3 regions of the Gracilibacillus saliphilus genome follow, and region 2 is predicted to be linked to each of the others. Evidence: riboswitches for the same ligand, from Rfam matches in the RefSeq annotation. Region 2 holds a riboswitch; each other region holds the start of a gene.
The links. Region 2 has a riboswitch for S-adenosylmethionine ahead of GHT08_RS15770 (YpjP family protein). Riboswitches for the same ligand answer to the same signal wherever they lie in the genome.
Positions count from the first base shown of each region.

Region 1: it holds a riboswitch for S-adenosylmethionine, as region 2 does, so the genes downstream of both, GHT08_RS05395 (PLP-dependent aspartate aminotransferase family protein) here and GHT08_RS15770 (YpjP family protein) in region 2, are expected to answer to the same signal.
Region 3: it holds a riboswitch for S-adenosylmethionine, as region 2 does, so the genes downstream of both, GHT08_RS05155 (bifunctional homocysteine S-methyltransferase/methylenetetrahydrofolate reductase) here and GHT08_RS15770 (YpjP family protein) in region 2, are expected to answer to the same signal.

Region 1 is NZ_WJEB01000002.1:258,967-263,260, reverse strand. Features, by position in the region: gene cls (cardiolipin synthase) at 145-1,587, opposite strand; gene GHT08_RS05400 (Hsp20/alpha crystallin family protein) at 1,670-2,125, opposite strand; SAM riboswitch class I at 2,280-2,391, shown strand; gene GHT08_RS05395 (PLP-dependent aspartate aminotransferase family protein) at 2,468-4,138, shown strand.
Region 2 is NZ_WJEB01000027.1:42,894-47,187, reverse strand. Features, by position in the region: gene GHT08_RS15780 (bacterial Ig-like domain-containing protein) at 1-1,099, shown strand, start outside; gene GHT08_RS15775 (MBL fold metallo-hydrolase) at 1,316-2,140, opposite strand; SAM riboswitch class I at 2,313-2,418, shown strand; gene GHT08_RS15770 (YpjP family protein) at 2,747-3,352, shown strand; gene metA (homoserine O-acetyltransferase MetA) at 3,526-4,294, shown strand, end outside.
Region 3 is NZ_WJEB01000002.1:206,868-211,161, reverse strand. Features, by position in the region: gene GHT08_RS05170 (bifunctional metallophosphatase/5'-nucleotidase) at 1-722, opposite strand, end outside; gene GHT08_RS05160 (nitroreductase family protein) at 1,327-1,893, opposite strand; SAM riboswitch class I at 2,066-2,171, shown strand; gene GHT08_RS05155 (bifunctional homocysteine S-methyltransferase/methylenetetrahydrofolate reductase) at 2,245-4,083, shown strand; gene metE (5-methyltetrahydropteroyltriglutamate--homocysteine S-methyltransferase) at 4,105-4,294, shown strand, end outside.

The DNA of each region.
Region 1 (4,294 bases), on a different contig from region 2:
ACGGAAAGCGCAGTATTCTGCCGGAGCGGTTTGCATGCACTCTCTAAGTCAAGAATGATGGTAGTGAGCAATTCCTTGTCCTCGTGACTGCGCAGTTTATGTTTTTTTGTACAGCAAATTGATTCTGTTTCTTTGTCCGAATTTCTACAAAATCGGTGAAATCAATCTTGAAATAGACTCTTTAAAACGAATCCATAAGGAACGTTGTTGATAGAGAGAATATGTAAGATTGGTTACGTGCTCCATATCTTTTTCAAATTCATCAACTAGCATTTCTGCCATCGTTTCATTATATAAAAAAGCATTTACTTCGAAGTTAAGACGAAAACTTCGCACATCAATATTTGCCGTTCCAATCGATGCTATTTTGCTATCGACTACTATCATTTTAGCATGCAGGAAACCTTTTTGATAAATATAAACGGTTGCTCCGGCTTTTAACATTTCCCCGATATAGGAATAGGTTGCCCAGTAAACAAAGGGGTGATCCGGTTTGTTCGGGATCATTATCCGAACGTCCACACCTGACAGACAGGCAATCTTCAAAGCATCCAACAGGCTTTCATCTGGGATAAAATAAGGCGTTTGTATAAAAATATAATCTTTTGCTGACATAATCATTTTTATATAACCATGTTTTATCTGTTCCCATTCGGAGTCCGGACCACTTGAAACAATTTGCATGCCGACATTACCAGCAGGGACAGGTATATAATAACGTTCATTATATTCAATATCATGACGGGATGCCTGATTCCAGTCCAGAATAAACCGTGTTTGCAAATGCTTCACCGCGCTACCGGTAATGCGCAAATGCGTATCGCGCCAATATCCAAATCGCTTATCTTTCCCTAGATATTCATCACCAATATTAAAACCACCTATATAGCCGACTTTGCCATCAATAATAACCAGTTTACGGTGGTTACGGTGATTGATCTTTAAATTAACTTTCGGAATCAATGGTGGGAAAAATCCTTCAACCTCTGCCCCCGCATGCCGCATTTTTCGAATTAACTTTCTGCTTAACATCCGGGAACCTAAATCGTCATATAAAAAACGGACTTCGACTCCTTCTTTTGCTTTTTTTATCAACGCATCTGCTAAGCGTGAACCGAGATGATCAGATCTAACTATGTAATACAGTAAATGAATATGATCGGTCGCATTTTCGATATCTTCCAATAAAGAATTAAACTTTCGATTGCCATCGGTAAATATGTTAACTTCGTTATCCTGTGAAAAGATGGCATCATTATTACGTAAATGCAAGTAAAATAAATCTTTATATTGATACATCCTAGGATCATTAATAAAGAAATCTCCATTTTCAATGTCTCGCAATTGATGCTGTACAGCAGTTTTGACACCTAGCTTGCTTTTTGTATCCCATGTAAAAATCGTTTTATTACTTAATTTCCGACCAAAAATAAGATATAAAATAAAACCAAAAATTGGGATGAACGTCAAGACCATAATCCATGCCCATGTAGCAGTAGCATTTTTGCGCTCTAAAAAGATAATGGTTAAAGATAAAAGAATATTAAAAATTAAGATAAAACTAACGACCAGTTGTGTAATCTCCACATGAAGCCCTCCCTTCCCTTGACACCTTACACACTATAAATATAGCACAATTATGACCAAGCTAATAGCAATCGCTATCAGCTTAGTCGATCGTAATCGAATCATTGTCTTTTTTCGTTTTAGGACCTCTAATTTCTAACACTCCATTTTGGAAACTTGCTTTGGCTGTCCTTTTATCAACTGCATACGGCAATGTAATAGTGCGTTCGTTACGATGCTGTCTTCTTTCCTTATGATAATAATGATATGATTCATCATACTGTTCGGTTTCCTCATGATGATCTATCATTACTGTAATTTGATTACCTACTATACGCAGTTGTATTTGATCTTTTTGAAGCCCCGGCAAATCGACACTAACGATCCACTCTTGCTCTGTTTCAGCAACATCCACAGGAATTTGTTTCGGTACTTTTGCTTGTTCAAAAAAACTATCGATTGTTTCCATCACATTGCGTGTCGGTTTTTCGTAAAGAAACGCATCTAATTTCTTAATGAAGTCTTCTCCCCACTCTGGTATTCCACCTTTTTGTGCCATTTTGCTCACTCCTTTCTAATAAAATTCCCACTTTATTTTATGCATCAAAGTGACAAATGATCCTGTCGTTAATTTTTATTAATATTCTGATTTTTTATTGACGGTTTCCAATATATAACTTATAATAAGTACAATCGAATTGTATAAGTAATAACTCTTATCTAGAGCGGCAGAGGGAATAGGCCCTATGAAGCCCGGCAACCGTCAGTTTGAACATCAAATTGAAAAGGTGCTAAATCCTACAGGTTTAACCTGAAAGATAAGAGGAGGACAACTAGTATTTTCAACCTCTTCTTACCTTTTGTTAAGAAGAGGTTTTTTATTTTATAAGGAGGGTACATAATGACAAATTCGTTCCAATTTCCAGGTAGTGAAACCAATCTATTACACGGAGGACAACAAGTAGACCCTGCAACAAATGCTCGTGCTGTTCCAATCTATCAAACTACGTCTTACGTATTTAACGATACGGAACATGCACAGAATTTATTTGCTTTAGCAGAAATGGGCAATATTTATTCTCGGATTATGAATCCAACAGTTGATGCGTTCGAACAACGTATTGCCCTGTTAGAAGATGGCGTAGCAGCAGTCGGTACAGCATCTGGTGCATCTGCTATTACGTTAGCTATTTTAAACCTTGCAAATGCAGGGGATGAAATTATTGCAGATAGTAATTTATACGGTGGTACTTTTAATTTGTTTAACAAAACATTGCCTAAATACGGTATTGACGTGAAATTTGTAGACGGAACAGATCCAGAAAATTTCCGAAATGCGATTACACCTAAAACAAAAGCAATTTTTGGTGAAGTAATTACAAACCCTAGTTTGAATATATTTGATATTGAATCTGTTGCTGAAATCGCGCATGAACAAGGTGTACCATTAATTATTGATAATACTTTCGCAACGCCATATGTATGTAAGCCCATTAGTTGGGGGGCTGATATCGTAGTACACTCCGCAACTAAATGGATTGGCGGCCATGGAACATCGATCGGTGGTATTGTCGTAGATAGCGGCAGATTCAATTGGAATAATGAACGATTCCCTGGCTTCACTGAACCTGATGAAACATATCACGGTATACGTTTTGGAATTGATATTGGACCACCTGCATTTGCCATTAAATTGCGGGTACAATTATTACGAGATATCGGTCCATCTTTAAGTCCACAAAATGCATTTTATTTCTTACAAGGACTAGAGACGTTACATTTACGTATTGAGCGTCATAGTGAGAACACGAAGGCTGTTGCAAATTACTTAGAAAACCATCCGCAAGTTGAATGGGTATCTTATCCTGGTCTTGAAAATCATCCGTCTCACCAATTAGCAAAAAAATATTTGTGTAACCATTTCGGCTCTATTATCGTCTTTGGTATAAAGGGTGGTAGAGAAGCAGGTCGTCAAGTGATAGATAATATTAATCTATGGTCTCATGTGGCCAATGTTGGTGACGCTAAATCATTAATAATTCATCCTGCATCTACTACACACCAGCAGTTAAATGATGAAGAATTAGAGTCTTCCGGTGTTAAAGAAGAATTAATTCGTTTATCTGTCGGAATTGAAACGGCAGATGATATCATTGCAGACCTGGATCAGGCAATTGCAAAAGCAACAAATAGTGAACCGACGATCGAGCCAAATACAGAGAAAGCCATTGCATGGGCTCTTTCATCTCCATTAGCTCGAGAGAATGGCGATATCCGTCCGAAAACAATTGCGGTAGCAGGTGATAGCGAAGATTCAGAGGCACTAACTAAATTGAATAAATTAGGTTATCAAATTGTTTCTGCAAATACTGCAGAGGGTGAAATCGATATTTTATTTGTCACCGATAGTAAGGAAGCAGCAACTGCATATACTGATCAAGCAAAAATTGTCTGGTTTGCCAAAGAGCAAACAGATAAGGAAACGAAAACTAAGGCGGAAGCAAACGGACAAATTATCGTTGAAGATAAATGTCCGTTCCAAGAAGCAGATCGCTTACGCCGAGGAGAATAACTTTCTCCCTGAACATCGTTATTTATCTCCCCAAGATAAATATAAATACATAAGACCGCAGACCTTTTATATGGCTTGCGGTCTTATTCTATTTACAGCACATTTTCCTATTTACCATAAAATCTTTAGTGTGATACAATACATACCATTATATAA
Region 2 (4,294 bases):
CTTCATTTCTTTCCATACGAAAGAAGGAAATGCTGAAGAAGCGGTAGATCAATATCCATCACGCCTTCTAACAAATAATAATTTTATGTACACTGGCCAGGAAACTGCGAATCAATCTGGTGATCAGGTCCCTCAAGATGTTTTAGCTGTCTTAGAAGAAATTACGGAATTTGAAAGAGATCAAAATGGCCAAATCATCTGGGGAGATATTTGGGATACCTTTAATGAATTTATGGCACAATATGAAGAACCATCAGATGATGACATAGAAGAGGATGAAACAGATCCTTCAGAAAAACCAGATGAAAATAAAGACAATCCATCACTTCCAGATAGTGATTCAGAACCGGATTCGACTGACGGAAGTACGGATCGTGACAGTGAATCAGAGGAAGTCCCTGTTATCACAAAACCAGATATAAACGATGGAGTAGCAGCGATTGATTTATCAGACATAGAAAAAATCAGCGATGGTAATCTGCTTATTGTCGAATTCCCAGTAGAAAAGGGACCAGTAACCATTCAATTAACAGAGGATCAAGTTAAACTGTTGAAAGATAAAGGAGCTGCTCTCCATATTCGAAATAATGAGGTAGAGTTAATCATTCCTTCCGTAATTTTGGTAGAGGCTGAAGCACTTATAACACTGGACAAACTTGCTGATATAGAACATGCTGCAAGTGCTGTCTATGATTTTACTATTAAACAGAATGATGAGGAAATAAGTGAATTTGGTACTCATTCTGTCACGATTTCTTTTATCTTAAAAGAACAAAGAATTGATAATCTAAATGAATTAAGTATCTATCACTTAAACGAGGATAGTCAAAAATGGGAATCGGTTGGCGGAAATTATAAGGACGGAAAAGTAACAGCAAATGTTCAACATTTTAGTACTTTCACTGTATTGGATAAGGATAGTGAGCAAGCTGAGCAGGCAATTATTGAAAAAAGTGGAGGATCCACACTCCCAAGTACAGCAACCAATATCTTTCAATGGATTTTGATAGGAATTGCCTTCATTGTTAGTGGTGTGACTATAGGTGTTTTGGCAGTCCGAAAAAACCGAAACGATAGTAGGATGAAAACTTCTCGATAGATTGAATAAAGAAGAGTGGTAAATTGCTAATACCACTCTTCTACTGTTTTTTCGTTTTAGTTAGTCTTACCTTTCTATACTGCTTATGTCAAAAATAGATTTAACACCATCTCACAACGAAACAGTATAGAAGTCAAGCGAGGATAGCCAAGAAATCATAGCTGTAGAAGACTCATGTATAAGTAGTTTCGTCGACTAGTGCATTTAATTGATTAATCACTGACGCTTATGTTTAGGAATTGCTTGTTCAATAAAGTTGTCTGCCAGTTTTCTTAGTTCCTTTTTCATTGTCTCGCCTTCCATCGGTAAACCGTGACCAGCGATTATCATGTCGGGGTTTAGATCAGCTAGCTTTTTGACAGTCTCTTCTGCGCTAATCCAGTCTTCAGTAAAATAAGCAGGTGGTCCGTAAACGTGCTGTAAAGGGAAAAACACTGCCCAGGATGACTCTGGTTTTTCAGTTGAAAGGGCATCACCTGCAATTAAAACACGATCTTTTTCACGAAACAAACTAATGTGACCGGGGGTGTGTCCGGGTGTTTTGATGTACTGCCAATCCTCGAGAAAAGGAACAGAACCATCATTTGGTAATGCTGTTACAAGACCTTCCAAGTGTTCTGGCTTGGTAGGAAATATTGTTGATAATAATGAAATCATTCCTCCACCAACAGTTGGATCCCCTGGAGGGTATTCCTTCTTGCCTGTGACAAAATCCATTTCGTTTTCGTGGATATATATTGGTGCGTTCCAGTATTCTGTCAATTTTTTCGCGGAACCGATATGATCAAAATGACCATGGGTTAATATAATTGCTTGTGGTGGTTTATTGCCATAACGGTATTCGCAAGCGTGAAGAATTCTATCATGATATTTGCGCGTGCCACTATCGATTAAGACCCAATCTTCATTTGGAGCACCGATCATGATGACGTTAACAACAAGAGTCCGGTAATAAGCGATATCTGGAAGGACTTCTTCCGGAATGGCATGGTCTAAATCATGTTCAAGGTCTTTCCACTTATCAATATGTTCTTGATCCATTGTTTTTCCCACCTTATTTGTACGTAAACTATCATCCTTATTTTGGTGTGAAATGAACAGATTTATACTATTATCTGAAAATTAAAAAAAGCGCTTGTTGTTTTTTAAGTAGTATGATATGATTTGTAGCAAATCCAAGTGATGTATTTACAATTTAATAAAACGCAAGATTTTCTTATCCAGAGAGGTGGAGGGACTGACCCTGCGAAGCCTCGGCAACCAGCACGTATGTGCCCGGTGCCACTTTCAGAGAATCGATTTTGATTCGAAGATGAGAAGATTCGACCACGATTGTTTTTTGTGTAGTATAATGTAATTAATCGTAGAATCCTTCTCTATCTTTTATAGGGAAGGATTTTTTTATTTCAAAATAAGGTGAGGAGAATGTACAAATGATGGAAAAATAATTCTTGAAATTGTTGTTACATTAGGTAACTCCCTTAATGGTGAAGTGATTGATGCAGAACAACCAGAAATTCCGAGACAAAGCTTAGCACAAACATAAGTAAAAATTATGTAAAAAATGAAAAACCCCTTTACATGTATGGACAAATTAGTAAAAAATGATAAAATTTTAGTAAGTCGATGTGAGGGAGTTCGATCGAGATGAAAATGTGGATGAAAAAATTAACCGTTTTATTAGTGACGATATTAACGCTTGGGTTATATGTTCCCCCTATCTACACTAATGCTGATGTAGACCTAGGCAAAAAGGACATTGAGCCAAGCGAAGATCAGTCGAAACAAGTAGATAAAGAAGAAATTGAAGATTCGATAACAGAAGAAAACTTAATTCTTGAAGACTCGAATCAACTTTATCTCGAGGAATTAAATCATCTTGCAAAAGAACAAGTGCAAACAAAGCTAGGTACAAAAATCTCGGCAAAAGTGAATGGAGATCTTAATCGAACTGTCTTACCAAATCTTGAAACGGTATTAGATGCACTATATAAAGAAATTGGTGAAGAAGAAAGCCAATATTTAATGATTGCCGAAGAGCCCTCAGGCGGATATGGAGAGCGTATCTTTAACTTATACCATATAAAAGATAAAGAAAATGTTGCAAAGTTTCATGTCAATCGGTTAAGAAGACCACAAGACGGTTATTATTTTCAATTCCACTATCATTTGCAAGTCGATCAATTCGAAGAGCACTTCCCGATAGCAGAAGTTTATTGGGGAAAAGATACACCACCAAAATGGATGTCGTAATAGATAGGATGCCTTACGTATAGGAGGGCATCCTTTTTAACCATAATATTAGAAATATAATATGTCAGAATTTTAAAACATTTCCCTTTATTTTAATCCAAAATATCGATAAAATAGATGTTATCGTGAATTTTTTCATTTTAGGGAATTTATTAACAAAGGAGCCACAAAAAATGCCTATCAAAGTGCCGGATTTATTACCAGCCAAGAGTAAGTTACAAGAAGAGAATATTTTTGTTATGGATGAAAGCCGGGCATTTAAACAAGACATTCGGCCACTTAAAATATTAATATTAAATTTAATGCCATTAAAGCAGCAAACCGAAACCCATTTATTACGATTATTAGGAAACAGCCCATTACAATTAGAGGTAGGATTATTGCATACGAGTACACATACTTCCAGGAATACATCGGTAGAGCATTTAAAGCAATTTTATAAATCGATTGATGATGTAAAGGCTAATAGATATGATGGACTAATCATTACTGGTGCACCAATTGAAAAACTAGCTTACGAAGAAGTGAATTACTGGGATGAACTGTCTGAAATTATGAAGTGGAGTAAAACGAATGTCACCTCTACCCTGCATATTTGTTGGGGTGCAATGGCAGGTCTCTACTATCATTACGGGGTAGATAAGTATATGATGCCGGAAAAATTATCAGGCATTTATACACATACGCTCAATGAACCAAGAGAGAAGTTAGTCAGTGGTTTTGATGAGGAGTTTTTAGTGCCCCATTCACGTCATGCTGATATACGAAAAGAAGATATCGAAAAGGTCTCAAGATTGAAGATATTAAGTGAGTCGGAGCAAGCGGGAGTATATATGGTCGCCTCAACAGATGGTAAACAAATCTTTGTTACAGGCCACCCAGAATATGATGCTTTAACATTAAAGAAAGAGTTTGATCGGGATATGGCAGCTGGATTAAACC
Region 3 (4,294 bases), on a different contig from region 2:
TTCTCTGTTAAATAACGATGTTGATGACCTGTAATACAGATATCTATTCCTTCTACTTCCTGACAAATTTGATAACCTTGATTTTCTCCTGTGAGCTCTTCGGTCGGTTCACCTGTTTTTGGATCACGTTCTAATCCACCGTGATAACTGACAACCATCACATCTGGTACTTCTGTTTCACGAATTTTTGCTACCCATTTTTTTGCAGTCTTAACAGCATCGTCAAAAGTAAGGTTTTTAATATGGTTGGGATCCTCCCAATTTGGTATGTAATGTGTGGTTAACCCTAATATAGCAATACGTATTCCCGCTGTTTCTTTGATGATATAAGGCTTACCTAAAAAAGGTTGATTCGTACTATTATCTACTATATTAGCGGAGAGCCAAGGAAAGTCAGAAGCTTCGACAGCCTCTTGTAAATATGGCAATCCATAATTAAATTCATGATTTCCAATTACCGCTAGATCATAGTTTAGTTGGTTGGCAACTTTAATCATAGGACTAGGTTGATCTGCTTGCTTTTTGGCAAAATAATAGGTGAATGGACTTCCTTGAATAAAATCGCCATTATCTATTAAGATTGTATGGTTTTTCTCTCTTATTTTTTTCAAAATTGTAGCTGCTTTTGCTAGACCGAGCTGTTCTTCTTGATTGTTGCGATAATTCGTTGGCATGATATGACCATGCACATCACTTGTTACACAAATCGAAACTGTCTTCATGTTAACTCCTCCTCTAAAACTATTATCTACATTATAACGATTTATCGTAGATTCAGGAAAAACTTTACATGATCTTAACTAATACTTAACACCAGCTTTTCATTCATTTGATATATTAAAAGTGTTCCAAATTGAGCAATGCTGCAAAGATTGCTTTCTCACAAAATGATAGCCCCTTTTTCTTTTGGCCGATGAGATATGTCATCGGCTTTTCTTTTTGCATTTAATAGATATACTTACCCTAAACCAAACCAATCACCTTTCTAGATTTAATGATATATTACACAGTAGATACAAACTGCGAAGTAGCTTAGTTACAAAGTTAACAGGACTTCTCTTCCGGGGATATCTCTTTCTCTTCCGAGGATACCTCTTTCCCTTCCCTGGATATCCTTTGCTGTTCCGGGGATATGCCCTTCTCTTCCCTGGATATAGTCGTTTATCCTCGAAAGAGAAGATCTTTTCCCTGGAAGAGAAGCCTTTTTCCTCGGAACAGATCGGCGCTTCCGGGGATATCTCTTTTCCATATCCTAAGTTACTTCGCAGTTTATTAATACTGTGTTCTACAGCAAAAAACGCATCGGGATACGGCATCCGATGCGTTTTACTCTATAACGGTGATTCTTTCTTTTACTGATGTTCTCGGAACTGGAGATAGGTTTTTGGCTGGATAACCTACCTGAATTTGTCCAACTACTCTTTCATCTTCTTTTAAACCAATCAATTCTGCTGTTTCTTCACAGAAGGCCAGTTTTCCTGTTTTCCAAAAAGTACTTAACCCTTGTTCCCATGCTAGTAAACTAAAGTTCTGGATTAAGCAACTAGAAGACGCATAATCCTCTTCTCTTAACTTTTCTTGTGGGTGTAGGGTATTAACGACAAAAAAGATAAATGGTACATTCATAATTTTATGATAAGCATTATCGCTTACTATTTTTAATTCTTCATCTGAATTACTAGTTGTTTTGGAGATTGCTACTTGCCGGTTAATGTTTGCCAGTTTTTCTTTAGCCTCTCCTTGAATAAATACAAAGCGCCATGGTTCTGTCATTTTATGATTCGGAACCCAAATAGCTGTTTCTAATAGTTCTTCGATCAAACTTTGTGAAACCTCTTTATCTTGATAAACGGCTATCGATCGACGTTCTTTAATAAGCTGATGTAAGTTCATGGAGATACCCTCCTTGTTATTGATAATCATTTTCAACTAAGTTTTATCATATCATACTTATAAGATCCGTCAAGTTTTCCCGGGCACCTCATACCATTATTTTCAAAATGTACTTGAAATTGGTTTGTCATTGTTGTAAACTACTAACAAATGTTACTAACTAAATAGCTTTTTCTTATCCAGAGAGGTGGAGGGACTGGCCCTACGATGCCTCAGCAACCGTCATTCATTGACAAGGTGCTAATTCCAGCAAGCATGATGTGCTTGAAAGATGAGAGTCTTTTTCCAATAAATCTCCGTCTTTCTATAGCCGGAGATTTTTTATTTTGTGCAGAAGAGAGGTGAAATTTTATGTCCAACTTAATTAGTCATTTGCAAAACAGGTTAATGGTCGCTGATGGAGCAATGGGAACTTTACTTTACTCCCATGGCGTAGATCGATGTTTCGAATCTTACAACACTACCCATCCCAATGAAATCCTTCAAGTTCATCAAACCTATCTTGATGCTGGAGCAGAAATCATTCAAACCAACACATACGGGGCAAATTATATCAAATTAGCACGTTTTGGTTTAGAAGATCAAGTACATCAATTGAATACCAAAGCAGTTCAACTTGCCAATACTGCTGCCAAAGACCGGGCATTTGTGTTAGGAACGATTGGTGGAATTAGAGGAGTTCAAAAAATAGTAGCTTCTAAGAAAGAAATTATCCGCAGCTTTAAAGAACAACTCTTTTCACTATTACTAGAAGGTGTGGATGGCATATTACTAGAAACATACTATGACTTCGAAGAAATCAAACAAGTCTTAGAGATTGCTAGACAAGAAACAGATCTGCCTATCCTAGCGAATGTATCCATGCATGAACCCGGTGTGATGGAAAATGGCATCCAACTTCCCGTAGTACTTCAAACACTAGAAAATATTGGGGCGGATGTTGTAGGAGTGAATTGTCATTTAGGTCCTCACTATATGATCAAAGCATTAGAATCAGTTCCGCTTCTAGAAAAGGCATTTTTGGCAGCATACCCTAATGCAAGTCTTCCAGCTTATCAAAACGGGAAGCTAGTGTACAACCAGCATAGTCACTATTTTGAACGATGCGCGAAGGAATTCCGTGATCAAGGTGTCCGGTTAATAGGGGGATGTTGTGGTACAACACCGGAACACATTCGTGCCCTTAAAGATGGTGTTGCAGACTTAGAACCTATTACGGAAAAAGAAACCAAGCAAGTAACATTCACCAAAAACACAACAGAACAGCAACCCCCATTACGAACAACACTTGCAGATAAGGCTCGAAAACGACATACCGTTATTGTCGAATTAGACGCACCAAAACATTTGGATACAGCCCCATTCATGAATGGTGTATTTGCTTTAGAAAATGCTGGGGTTGACGCAATTACATTAGCAGATAATTCCTTAGCTACTCCACGTATTAGCAATCTAGCAATGGCTGTAAAAATGAAGCAAGCAGGTTGTCATGCAACACCACTTATCCACTTGACATGTCGTGACCGTAACTTAATCGGGCTTCAATCCCATCTAATGGGACTGCATACATTAGGACTGCATGAAATTCTAGCTATTACAGGGGATCCAACTCGTATCGGCGGTTTCCCGGGAGCATCATCGGTCTTTGATGTCACATCTTTGGAATTAACAAAACTGATTAAACAGTCTAATCAAGGTCTTTCATTTTCTGGTAGTTCTCTGAAAACAAACACTCAATTTCAGGTAGCTGCCGCATTTAATCCTAATGTAGCCAATCTCGAAAAAGCAGTAAAAAGGATGGAACGGAAAATAAAGCATGGTGCGGACTACTTTTTAACACAGCCGATATTCAACCATGAGCAAATTATCCAATTACATCGACTGACTAAACATATTGATCAACCTATTTTCATTGGTATCATGCCACTTACCTCTCACCGAAATGCAGAATTTCTTCATCATGAAGTGCCAGGCATGAAGCTGTCTGACGAAGTACGAACAAGAATGCAGCGCCATGATAACCGCCAAGACAGTTTACAAGAGGGAATACAAATTGCCAAGGAGTTAATTACAACGGCTATGAATTATTTTAATGGTATTTATATTATCACGCCATTTATGCATTATCCGTTAACAGTGGAACTCACGAAGTATGTTCATCAGCAAGCTAAGTTAGTAACAAAAATATAAGATTAAAGGAGTTTTTACACAATGACAACAATTCTTAGTGCCAATTTAGGTTATCCACGGATAGGGGAAAAAAGAGAATGGAAAAAAGCAATCGAAGCATTCTGGCAAGGAGACATTAGTGAACAATCATTGAAAGCACAAACCAAAGAATTACGACTTAACAACTTAAAAAAGCAAAAAGAACAAGGAATTGATCTTATTCCTGTAGGGG